4 regions of the Catenibacterium sp. GCM10023432 genome follow, and region 1 is predicted to be linked to each of the others. Evidence: predicted binding sites of a transcription regulator. Region 1 holds the regulator's gene; each other region holds the start of a gene.

Region 1 (3,219 bases):
ACCATGAACCCTTACAGTTGATTGGGTTAATTGCGAATTCATTACGTAATCTTTATCAGGTCTCTATTATGAGTAAGAAGGGCTATCGTGATACTGATATTGCATCTGCCCTTGGACTTAATCCTCGTGCAATCTATCCAATCCGTAAAAATGCGGCACATTTTGATATTACAGAACTTATTGAAAAACTTTATGCTTTATCTGAACTTGATTATGCAATCAAGACTGGGACAGTGGATAAATATAGAGGATTAGAACTCTTCTTGATGAGGATATAATATGGAAACAAAAGCACTTTATATTCATATTCCTTTTTGTGATCATATCTGTTCTTATTGTGATTTTGCAAAGGTCTATTATCGTGAAGAGTTTGTATTACAGTATCTAGAACGTCTAAAGGAAGAACTTGATACACTTCCTCATCATCCGATGGAAACTATTTATATAGGAGGAGGCACACCAAGTGCACTTTCTTTAAATCAATTAAAGATGTTATTAAATATGATAGATCCTTTTGTGGGTGATGGAACTCTAGAATATACTATAGAAGTCAATCCTGAATCAGCAACGCTAGATAAACTAGAAACTATGCATCTTCATGGAGCTAATCGCTTAAGTGTAGGTGTACAGACATTTGATAATACATTATTAAAAAGAATTGAACGTTATCATACATCTTCTATAGCAAAAGAAGTCGTAAGAAATGCGAAGGCTATTGGCTTTAAGCATATCTCTATTGATTTGATGTATGGATTACCAGAACAGACATTAGAAGATGTGAAAGAAGATTTACAGATTGCCTTATCACTTCCTATCAATCATTTATCCTACTATTCTCTTATATTAGAAGAACATACAAGACTTTATGACAATTATGAACCACTTGATGAAGAAACTGAAGGAATATGGAGTGATTATATTGTAGAGACACTCTCTCGTGCAGGTTTTCATCGTTATGAGGTATCTAATTATGCATTAGGAAATCATGAATCTTATCATAATAAAGTCTATTGGCATTATGAGAACTATTATGGTGTCGGTATTGGTGCCACAGGTAAAATAGATGATGAACTTATTTCTCACTCACGCAGTCTCACTGATTACCTGCAGGGGAAGAATACAATATATATCGAAAAAGAAACAATCGAAGATACAATGTTTAATCATCTTATGATGTCTTTACGTCTTGAAGAAGGGTTGGACCTTGATGAATTTAAAAGAAGATACCATCATGCTATAGAAGAGGTCTATAAAGAAGCTCTCTCTAAGAATCTAGATAACCACAATCTGGTTATTGAAAATAATCATTTAAAAACAAATCATACGCTTGATCTTCTTAATTCCATCCTCCTTGATTTCTTGCCAGAGTAGTACAACGGTTTCTAGAAAATAGAAACCGTTTTTTAGCACAAACTAGCACTAAAGGCTTGACACTGCTAAAAAAGAATGTATAATGAATCTAGCACAAGAGGAAAAAGAGTGCTAAGGAGGTGCTTGAGAGTGCTATCGGCAAGACAAATGCTAATATTTAAATATATTGTCGAAGAGTTTATTGAAACAGCAGAACCTGTTGGATCTAAACTATTGATGACAAAATATGAATTACCTTATTCAAGCGCCACTATCCGAAATGAAATGAGCAAACTTGAAGAACTTGGCTTTCTAGTAAAGACGCATACATCTTCTGGTCGTGTTCCTTCTAAGAAGGGCTACTACTATTATGTAAATACTTTGCTTCAGCCAAATGTTGATGAACAGGTGAAGAATCAGGTTGCAACAATCTTTAGTGATACACATCAATCATTGAATAGTTTGATTAAAGAAAGCTGCGAAATGTTAAGCCAGTTGACTGATCTGACGGCGGTTGCTCTAGGACCTAATTCAAGTTATGAATGTCTGCAGAATATCACATTAGTTCCTATTGGAACAAGAAATGTGACAGCCATCATAGTGACGGATAAGGGACATGTAGAAAATCGAGTTTTCACTTTATCTGAGACATTGAGTTTGGATGATTTACAAGCCTGTGTATCGGTTATGAATGATACACTAGTAGGTACACCAATCAATCAGGTCGCAGATAAGTTAGAAAATGATGTCAAGCCAATCCTCAATACGAGAATCAAGGAACATGAAATCTTGTTTAATGCTTTCTTAGAAGCATTTATGAAATTTGCAAGAAACAATGTATATTTCTCTGGTAAAGATCATTTGTTATATCAGCCAGAATACAATGATGTCAATAAGTTAAGAAAACTAGTGAGTGCATTTGAAAATTCATCAAACTGGAATTTCTTAGCACCAACTGACGATGATGGTATCAAGGTATTAATTGGTGATGATTCAAATGTATCTGGACTTGATGATGTATCTGTTATTTCATCTTCTTTTGATACAGGAGGAGCTAACAAAGGAACGATTTCTGTAATCGGTCCAACGCGTATGCCTTACAAGAAAGTTGTATCGCTTGTAGAATATATTACTGAAAATATTGAAAGAATCATCAAGGAAAATGATGAGTAGAAGAGGTGAGACCATGGCAGAAGAAATGAATAAAGATGAAGCTGTTAAAGAAGCTGAAGAAGCTGTTAAAGAAACTGAAGAAGCAGTTAAAGAAGCTGAAGAAGCAGTTGAAGAAGTAAAAGAAGAGACAACTGAAGAAAAAGTGGATCCTAAAGATGAAAAAATCAAAGATTTAGAATCTCAAATCAATCAGTGGAAGACAGATTATTATAAAGTATTCGCTGATATGGAGAACTTAAAGAAAAGACTTAAAACAGAACATGCAAATCAGTTAAAGTATGCAATGCAGTCTTTTATTGAAGAGTTACTACCAGTTATTGATAACTATGAAAGATCACTAACTGTAGAACCTGAAAGCGAAGAAGGTAAGAATATTCTTAAGGGTAACAAGATGATTTTAAACCAGTTAATGAATATTCTAGGCAAGAATGGTGTAACTGTGATTGAAGCACAGGGAAAGGAATTTGATCCTAATATGCACCAGGCAGTCATGCAGGATGACAATCCTGACTTTGGTCCAAATATTGTGACTGAAGAATTACAAAAAGGTTATATGTTAAAAGATAGAGTTATTAGAGCAACTTTAGTGAAAGTGAATAAGGATTAATAGGAGGAGAACTTATTATGAGTAAAGTTATTGGTATTGATTTAGGTACAACAAATTCATGTGTCAGTGTAATGGAAAATGGTGAAGCA
Region 2 (3,219 bases), on a different contig from region 1:
ATACCGGAGAAAAAATGGCTCCGCATCGATCCGATTGATAATCAGAGAGGAGAATTTGAGTACGAGGATCATGGTCTTCGCTTCTCTCAGGTGGATGTATCACAGGAACTGATTTCTATGGAAGATATTGAAAAATAAATTATCATAAGTCTCGTTCTTAGGGACAGAAATGTTTGAAGAGGGGTTCAAATGTTTCCTTCCCTTTTCTTTTTTACACACAAAACATTAAAAAGGCATTACAAATTATGTGAATAGAAAGAGTTCATATTATCTGTAATGCCTTTTTCATTTAATTTGAATAATTATGTGTCTTTTAGTAGTAAATAAAGTGATGCTCAACACTATGATACGATTATAAAGGCATATGAGGGAGACTCCATAGCAATACAGGCTGTCCTTGACCACTATGCCGGATATATTGTCTATATGGAGACGAGTAATATTGATTCACACAGAAACAGCTATCAAGTTAACTTTTGTTCCCAAAAAGATATGAAAATCAATAGTTTTTGGAATGTAATCCTAAAACTATTGAATATTTTGTTATTTTTGGAATATAATTAGTAAAAACGAAGGGAGCATTATTATGATTATAGAAAGAAAAGAATATTTAGAAAAACTGATTGCATGGAAAGATAAGCAGTTGATTAAAATTGTTACAGGTGTACGACGTTGTGGAAAATCTATGCTTCTGGAAATTTATCGCAATTATTTAAAAGAGCATGGGGTTGAGGAAGAACAGATTATTTCTATTAATTTTGAAGATCTTGATTATGAAGAACTGACAGATTACAGAAAATTATATAAATATTTAAAGGAACGTTTGATTAATGGGAAAATGACATATATTTTTCTTGATGAAATTCAGAATGTAAAAGATTTTCCGAAAGTGCTGGACAGTCTTTATATTAAAAAAAACATAGATATTTATGTGACTGGTTCTAATGCATATATGTTGTCCAGTGAGATTGCGACTATGATTTCAGGAAGATATATTCAGATTGAAATGTTGCCGTTGTCTTTTAAGGAATATATGGAAAGTACTGGTAGCATGAATGACAGAGGAATTAAATATGCTGAGTATTTGCAGAATAGTTCATTTCCGTTTACATTGGAATTAAAAAATCAGCCAGATGAGATTAGAGATTATCTGGAAGGAATCTATAATACGATTGTTGTGAAGGATATTATAAACAGGAAAAGAATCACAGATACCATGATGCTTAAGAGTGTCTTAAGATTTGTGTTTGATAATATAGGAAATCCATTGTCCTCAAAAAAAATTGCAGATACGATGACCTCAGAAGGGCGAAAAATTGATACCAAAACGGTGGGAAAATATCTGGAGGCTTTTAGCGAGAGCTATATTATATATCAGGCAAAACGTTATAATATAAAGGGAAAACAATATTTAAAGACTCTTGAAAAATATTATATAGTTGATATTGGAATGAGGTATATGCTTTTAGGTTCAAGGCAGGCAGATGCAGGACATGTTCTGGAAAATATAGTCTATTTGGAATTGTTGCGTCGAGGATATGATGTGTATGTTGGAAAAATCGATTCATATGAAGTCGATTTTGTAGCACAGAATAAAAAGGGAACAGTATATTTCCAGGTAGCACTGACTGTACGAGATGAAAATACACTTTTGAGAGAATTAAGACCATTACAAGCAATACGAGATCATTATCCGAAGATTATCTTAACAATGGATGAAGAACCAGAAGAACAATATGAAGGAATTCGACGTATAAATGCAAGAGACTGGTTATTGGGGATTGTAGACTGAGCAAAGCAAAATGCTTTAAGACTGTAATTACTTTTTTCAATTAGTAGTCACAACAAGTCACAAAATCTTTATAGAAATTAGCACTCATCTATTGACAGTGCTAATAAAAGTGATATACTAGCATTAGCACAAGAGAAAGAAGAGTGCTAAAAGGAGTGATTGCGATGAATAGTGAAAAATGGACAGAAGCCATGCAGGAAGCATTTGGACGTGCGGCGCAGAGTGCTTTATCTCTTAATCAGCAGATTGTAGATGTTGAACATCTCATGTATGCATTATTAGAAGATAGTTCTGGTATTTTCTATCGAGTACTTACAAAACTCAATATTTCTATACCAGAAGTACAGGATTTACTCAATGATGAGATAAATAAGAAACCGAGTGTGGGACAGGTCACACAGGATCAGTTACGCTTAAGTTATGATTTGAATAGCTGGATTGCGAATGCGGAAAGAATTAAGACAGAGTATAAAGATGACTATATGAGTGTAGAACATCTTATTCTCGCACTGTTTAATTCGCAAGGTACCTTTATCCGAAACTTTGTATCTCGTTATCATCTAGATAAGAAAGCAGTAGAAAAAATCATTAAGGAAATGAGAGGAGGACATAAAGTGGATACTCCAAACCCAGAAAATAATTATGAAGTATTAGAAAAATACGGACGTGATCTTGTAAAAGATGTTAAAGATGGCAAGATTGATCCAGTTATAGGACGTGATGAAGAAATCAGACGTGTGATTCAGATCTTATCACGTAAGACAAAGAATAATCCAATTTTAATTGGTGAACCAGGTGTAGGTAAAACTGCGATTGTAGAAGGACTTGCTTGGCGTATAGTTAAGAACGATGTACCCGAAACATTAAAAGATAAAACTTTATTTGAACTTGATTTAGGTTCACTTGTGGCAGGTGCTAAATATCGTGGTGAATTTGAAGAAAGATTAAAAGCTGTTTTAAATGAAATCAAGAAATCTGAAGGACGAATCATTATGTTTATTGATGAAATCCATCAGTTAGTTGGTGCAGGTAAGACAGATGGTGCTATGGATGCGGCTAACTTATTAAAACCAATGTTGGCCCGTGGTGAATTACATTGTATTGGTGCAACTACACTTGATGAATATCGTCAGTATATTGAAAAGGATGCAGCCTTAGAAAGACGTTTCCAGAAAGTATTGGTACAGGAACCTGATATTGATGATACTATTGCGATTCTAAGAGGTTTAAAGGAACCATTTGAATCTCATCATGGTGTTCAGATTCAGGATAGTGCGATTATCGCAGCAGCTCATATGAGTGACCGTTATATTACTGATCGTTTCTTGCCAGATAAAGCCATTGATTTAATTGATGAGGCATGCGCTTCAGTACGTATGGAAATTGATTCTATGCCAGAAGAATTAGATACAATTACACGTGATAAG
Region 3 (3,219 bases), on a different contig from region 1:
TCTTTTCTTCAATCTTTTCAGGTTCAGTCTTAGGAAAAGCAATCATTAATTCACCATTCTCAAACTTAGCAGTGAAGTCTTCTTCTTTATAGCCCTCACCAACATAGAACTTTCTTGAACAGCTACCTGTATAACGTTCACATCTGATAACCTTACCGTTCTTATCTTTCTCTTCCTTCTCCTGATTAGTATTAGCAGAAACTGTTAAGTAACCATCAGTCAAGTCTAGAGAAATATCTTCTTTCTTATATCCAGGAAGCGCAATATTCATTTCATAGTTGTTGTCTACTTCCTTGATATCACACTGCATTGCATTAGTTGATGGACTCATCCATCCATCATCAAACATATCATCAAACACATCATAGAAACCAGGTAAAAATCTCATAAATAACATCTCCTTTATCAAATTTAAACATGGGATTCTTCGTCTCGTGTTATGAACTATTCAATCATAATAGGTTTCTTTTCTTCAATCTTTTCAGGTTCAGTCTTAGGAAAAGCAATCATTAATTCACCATTCTCAAACTTAGCAGTGAAGTCTTCTTCTTTATAACCCTCACCAACATAGAACTTTCTTGAACAGCTACCTGTATAACGTTCACATCTGATAACCTTACCGTTCTTATCTTTCTCTTCCTTCTCCTGATTAGTATTTGCAGAAACTGTTAAGTAACCATCAGTCAAGTCTAGAGAAATATCTTCTTTCTTATATCCAGGAAGCGCAATATTCATTTCATAGTTGTTGTCTACTTCCTTGATATCACACTGCATTGCATTAGTTGATGGACTCATCCATCCATCATCAAACATATCATCAAACACATCATAGAAACCAGGTAAAAATCTCATAAATAACATCTCCTTTATTAAATTTTAACATGGGATCATAGATCTCGTGTTATTAGTAGATTGTAATTGATTTCTTTTCAACTCTCTTTGGAACTTCCTTAGGAACTGAAATCATTAATTCACCATTATCAAACTTAGCTCTGATATCTTCTTCAGTAAATCCTTCACCTACATAGAAACTTCTAGAACAGTTACCACTATATCTTTCACGTCTTATAATACGTCCAGCTGTTTCTTCTTTCTTAGCAGATGCTGATACTTTTAAGTAGCCTTCCTTAAGCTCCAAAGCAATATCTTCTTTCTTATATCCTGGAAGAGCGATATTCATAACATATGTATTTTCTGTTTCACGAATATCACATAACATTGTATTTGCTTTTGTAGTATTGACTCCTGAATCAAATAAATCATCAAACACATCACTAAAACTTGGATAATATCTCATATTTGTTCGCCTCTCTCAACGTTTTTTCTTTTTTCTAGTAATCTCTCTATCGATTACAACTATTATTATAGTCGCTCTTTTAGCAAAGTCAACACTTGAGTGCTAAAAATTAGCACTTTCTTTTGTAAAGTGCTAAAAAGATAAGAACCTGCCTATTTGGCAGGTTCTAAGTCAATCGCTTTTAATTGATAAGCAGTCATATCAATTTCTTTATTACTTATAATTTCAATAGTATCTGAATTGTTGTAAATACGTGTAGTAAAGGCATAAGCACCATCATTGATGAATAGTTCTAAAGAAGATGTGTCGCTAAACAAAGTCATATTATTCATTTCAGGAATTTTAATATGCTTCACACCACGACCTGAACCGCTCTTATTCATATCAATAGTGAGAAGACCATTTTCATAATTCATATTCACACCTCTTAAATGAAGTTTGAATGACTGAGGGAGGTCAGTTATATGGCATTCAAAACAAGACGTATTCATTGTAAGAGATGTTCCCTGTACTTCTTTCTTCTCTTTTCTTAAAGACTTATATTCTTCAATAGGGAACTGATAGAGTCTACCTTCGTGCTCAGTAATCTTTCTAAAGAGAGTGAAGGCATGCTGACGTCCTTCTTCTACAGTAGGATTTGTATAATCAATATCAGGAAGCCCCATCCAACCTGCCATGATCATACGGCCTTTTTCATCTTTGAAGAACTGCTGGGCATAGATATCAAACCCATGATCAAACTCGATAAAGTCCTCTAAAACGCAATCCTTCTCTAAATCTGTTGTAAGAGGAAAGTATCCATTCTGATAAATAGTTTCATAATCATAGTTATGGCTTTCTAGTCCCTGAGGACAACAGAATAAGAACTTCTTCTTTTCAAAACTTATATAATTCGGACATTCCCACATATAACCAAAAGGTTTATGGTAGTCAACAGTCTTCATGTAATCCCACTTCTTTAAATCTTTTGATGAATATAAAATCACACAGCCATGTGAATCAAGGGTTCTTGCTCCTAGAACCATATAATACATACCATCATTTTCATAAACGAAGGGATCTCTTACATGACAAGACATGTTTTCAGGATAATCCTTGTTGTAAAGCACAACTTCCTTATGATCTAATACAAGCCCATCTTGTGAATCAACCATCATCACATTATGTTCTCTACCTGCATTAATATAATCATAATCGCCAGGCAGCTTTACATTACCAGTATAGAAATAACGTAACAATCCATGATCATTGAAGCAGCACCCAGAATAAGCACCACCCTGATCATGAGGATGATCAGGAGAGAGGGCAATCCCCTCATCCTGATAGTGAAGGAAATCTTTAGTAGTGAATTGTTTCCAGTATTTCAATCCACCTTCAGGTTCGTAAGAATACTGATAATAGATATGATATACTTCATCTTTTTCTACGAGCCCATTAGGATCGTTCATCCATCCAGATACAGGTTCTAGATGATACTTTAGTTTATACATTTCCTTCATAAAAATCTCCTTATGCAGCCTTAACTTCTACAACTGGATTCGCTATTTCTACAACATCTGTTTTTGCATCAACAGCACCACTCTTAATTAAGTTTACTGCTTTACCATTTGTAATAACTACTGCAGTCGCAGTTTCTTTACCAGCTGCTTCAATAGCCTTTAAATCAACATCAACGAGTAGCTGACCCTTCTTTACTTTGTCACCTTTTTTAACGTGCATAGTGAAAGGTTCACCATTTAATTCAACAGTATCTAAACCAATATGTACAAGAATTTCTGTACCATCATTTGTCATTAAACCAAATGAATGCTTAGTAGGGAAAGTCATAGTCACTTCAGCATTCGCTGGTGCATAGAATTTACCATCTTCTGGGAAGACTACGAAACCATCACCCATAGCTTTAGAAGCGAATGTTGGATCAG
Region 4 (3,219 bases), on a different contig from region 1:
GTTGTTTTTACTGGTGATCTGTATGAAGGCAAACCTATTGAAGATACAAAAGTACAGAAGATCTTAAAGAAGCTTCAGCCTGGATATGGTAAGTTTGCAGTATTAGGTGATGAAGATCATGCCCATGCTGATGAAGTGACTAATATCCTTAATGAGGGTGGATTTGAAGTATTAAACAATAGTACACGTACAATTCATTATCGTAATAGTTCTTTTATCCTTTATGGACAGTCTCTTAACAGCCAGGAAGGTATTCCTGATTACGATGGTTTTGTCCTTACTTTAAGTCATTATCCTGACAGTTTTATTCAAAACAAAGGACATACACAATTACAGTTATCTGGGCATAGTAATGGCGGTACCATCTGGTTCCCAGGTATTGGGCCACTTGTAAAATGTAAAAATGCAATCACTTATAATCATGGCACTTATACAGAAAATAATTCTGAACTTATTGTAAGTAATGGTATTGCACCACGTAAGAACTATCATTTTAAAGTATTATGTGAAAATGAAATTATTATGATTACATTCGAGTAGGGATTTTTATCCCTACTCTTTTTTTGCTTTCATATAACAAGTAAGATTGGTAAAATAGAGATAGGGAAATGAGGTGATTCCCATGAAAACAAAGAAGAGCTATATCTTGAATATTGCGTTAATTCTTGTGATTAGTGGTATTTCTTTATATTTATCAGTAGGTTCTGAAGTTTCTACTGTATTTAAGACAATTACAACAGCGCATCCTTTCTGGCTATTCATCTTATGTTTCATCATGTTTATGTATTATGTATTTGACGGACTGGCTACTATGATCTTTGCGCGTTTCTATAAAAAAGACTTTACTCTCAAAGAAGGTTTTGTGAATGGACTTGTAGGTACTTTGTTTAGCGGTTTAACACCTTCTTCTTCCGGAGGACAGTTTGCCCAGGTGTTCGTATTTAATAACCAAGGCATCTCTCCTGCAATATCTACAAGTATATTACTTATGTGCTTTATTAGTTATCAAATAGTGATCATGGGCTTTACAGCTGTGATTATGATAGTGGATTCAGCCTACTTCCTTGATAAAGGTGTTGGTGTATCTTCTATGGCAGCCGTAGGATTTCTTATTAATGCGGTAGTGACTATTCTATTATTTGCCGGAGCTAAGAGTAAGAAGTTCCAGAACTTTATAGTAGATAAAGTAGTTTATCTACTATCTAAAACACCACTTATAAAAGATTATGAATCGACATGCTTTAGAATTCAGAATTATTTCAGTGAATTTAGAGAACAGATGAATGTACTACAGAAAAATAAAAAAGCATTATTACAGACAGTATTATGTAATGTAGTGAAACTTACAATCATTTACTCTACACCATTCTTTTCTTGTCTTGCTTTAGGTATTAAGGTTCCTTTCAACTTATTCGTACAGTTCCTGGGACTTGCATCCATTATTAATCTCATTAATACATTCCTCCCTATTCCTGGTGCATCAGGTGGTAGTGAAGGATGTTATATGATCTTGTTTGGTTTTCTTGGTCGAGCAAATGCCTCTAGTTCTATGTTCTTATGGCGTTTCTTCTCTTTCTATTTTGGATTAATATTAGGTATGATCACATTCATAGTTGCAAAGGATACAAAACGAAAAGACGATTAAGTCACTCTTAGGAGTGGCTTTTTTGTGCATTATCATTCAATCTGCCCAAAAATAAATTAGCACTTGCCTTGACAAAGTGCTAAAACGAACTATAATACTTTTTAGCACCTAGATAAATAGAGTGCTAATGAGGAGGAATAAAAAATGTTGAAACCTTTGAATAAGAATATCGTATTAAAAAAAGAGGAAGTAGAAAACAAGACTGCAAGTGGTATTATTCTCACTACTGAGACAAAGAGTCTTCCTACTGTTGGAGAAGTTGTGGCTGTAGGTCCTCAATGTGAAAATGATTTAAAAGAAAAAGATCGTGTTGTATTCAAGGAATACTCAGGTACTAAAGTTAAACTTGATGGTATTGAATATATTGTGATAGACGAGAAAGATGTTCTCGCATGTATTGAATAGGAGGAATGAACTATGAGTAAAGAAATACGTTTTTCTAGTGATGCACGTCAATCTATGTTGAAGGGTGTGAATACTCTTGCTGATGCAGTGAGTGTCACACTTGGTCCTAAAGGTAGAAATGTGGTATTAGAGAAGAGCTATGGTTCTCCTTTAATTACGAACGATGGTGTTTCTATTGCCAAGGAAATAGAGTTAGAAGATCATTTTGAAAATATGGGTGCTAAGTTAGTCTATGAAGTAGCCAATAATACAAATGATATTGCAGGTGATGGTACAACAACTGCCACAATACTTGCGAGAGATATGATTGTGAATGGTATGAAGCAGGTTGAAAAAGGTGCAAACCCTGTACTTATGAGAGAAGGGATTGAAAGAGCCTCTAAAGCAGTGGCTGAAGTATTATTAAAGAATTCTCATAAAGTAGAAACAAGCAGGGATATTGCATCTGTAGCCACTATTTCTTCTTCTAATAGTCATATTGGTGAATTGATTGCTCAGGCTATGGAAAAAGTTGGTAGAGATGGTATTATCAACGTAGATGAATCTAATAGTTTTGATGATGAATTAGAAGTGAATGAAGGTATGCAGTATGATAAGGGTTATGTATCTCCTTATTTTGTAAGTGATACAGATAAGATGGAAGTAGAAATGGATAATCCATTGATCTTAGTCACTAATCAGAAGATTACTAATTTACAAGAAATCCTTCCACTACTTGAACAGGTATTAAAAACTAATAAGCCATTATTACTTGTTGCAGAAGATTATGAAAATGAAGCGATTTCTTCTCTTGTATTGAATAAGTTAAGAGGTGCCTTTAATGTCGTAGCAACTAAAGCTCCAGGATTTGGTGATAAACAGAAAGAAATGTTGGAGGATATTGCAGTATTAACTGGTGCTAAATTCTACAACAAAGACCTTAATATGAAGCTTTCTGATTTAACTATTGAAGATCTTGGTACAATCAAGAAAGTGATTGTAAAGAAGGATAATACAACTCTTATTGGACATAGTTCTAGTGAAGCAGTGAATAAGCGCGTAGAAGAATTAAAGACACAATTAACTCATATTAAGAGTGATTATGAAAAGAAGACTTTAAAAGAACGTATTGGTAAATTATCTAACGGTGTTGCAACAATTAAAGTCGGTGCTACAACTGAAGCAGAATT

What was found. Region 1 encodes HrcA, which represses chaperone genes, less so after heat shock. Its sites were predicted from a motif close to TTTTAGCACTNNNNNNNNNNNAGTGCTAAAA; they were not measured.
Region 2: a site for HrcA is predicted at 1,868-1,898, ahead of clpB (ATP-dependent chaperone ClpB). Genes of this name have one in related genera too.
Region 3: a site for HrcA is predicted at 1,375-1,405, ahead of ACFOZZ_RS08050 (Hsp20/alpha crystallin family protein). Genes of this name have one in related genera too.
Region 4: a site for HrcA is predicted at 1,745-1,775, ahead of ACFOZZ_RS06220 (co-chaperone GroES). Genes of this name have one in related genera too.

The regions. Positions count from the first base shown of each region.
Region 1 is NZ_JBHSEB010000081.1:32,172-35,390, forward strand. It holds gene holA (DNA polymerase III subunit delta) at 1-278, shown strand, start outside; gene hemW (radical SAM family heme chaperone HemW) at 280-1,371, shown strand; gene hrcA (heat-inducible transcriptional repressor HrcA) at 1,501-2,523, shown strand; gene grpE (nucleotide exchange factor GrpE) at 2,537-3,130, shown strand; gene dnaK (molecular chaperone DnaK) at 3,148-3,219, shown strand, end outside.
Region 2 is NZ_JBHSEB010000098.1:38,395-41,613, forward strand. It holds gene ACFOZZ_RS12375 (transglutaminase-like domain-containing protein) at 1-138, shown strand, start outside; gene ACFOZZ_RS12380 (helix-turn-helix domain-containing protein) at 355-564, shown strand; gene ACFOZZ_RS12385 (ATP-binding protein) at 587-1,792, shown strand; gene clpB (ATP-dependent chaperone ClpB) at 1,957-3,219, shown strand, end outside.
Region 3 is NZ_JBHSEB010000057.1:13,147-16,365, reverse strand. It holds gene ACFOZZ_RS08060 (Hsp20/alpha crystallin family protein) at 1-388, opposite strand, end outside; gene ACFOZZ_RS08055 (Hsp20/alpha crystallin family protein) at 445-852, opposite strand; gene ACFOZZ_RS08050 (Hsp20/alpha crystallin family protein) at 905-1,297, opposite strand; gene ACFOZZ_RS08045 (sucrose-6-phosphate hydrolase) at 1,450-2,796, opposite strand; gene ACFOZZ_RS08040 (sucrose-specific PTS transporter subunit IIBC) at 2,807-3,219, opposite strand, start outside.
Region 4 is NZ_JBHSEB010000043.1:10,372-13,590, forward strand. It holds gene ACFOZZ_RS06210 (metallophosphoesterase) at 1-540, shown strand, start outside; gene ACFOZZ_RS06215 (lysylphosphatidylglycerol synthase transmembrane domain-containing protein) at 623-1,645, shown strand; gene ACFOZZ_RS06220 (co-chaperone GroES) at 1,790-2,050, shown strand; gene groL (chaperonin GroEL) at 2,063-3,219, shown strand, end outside.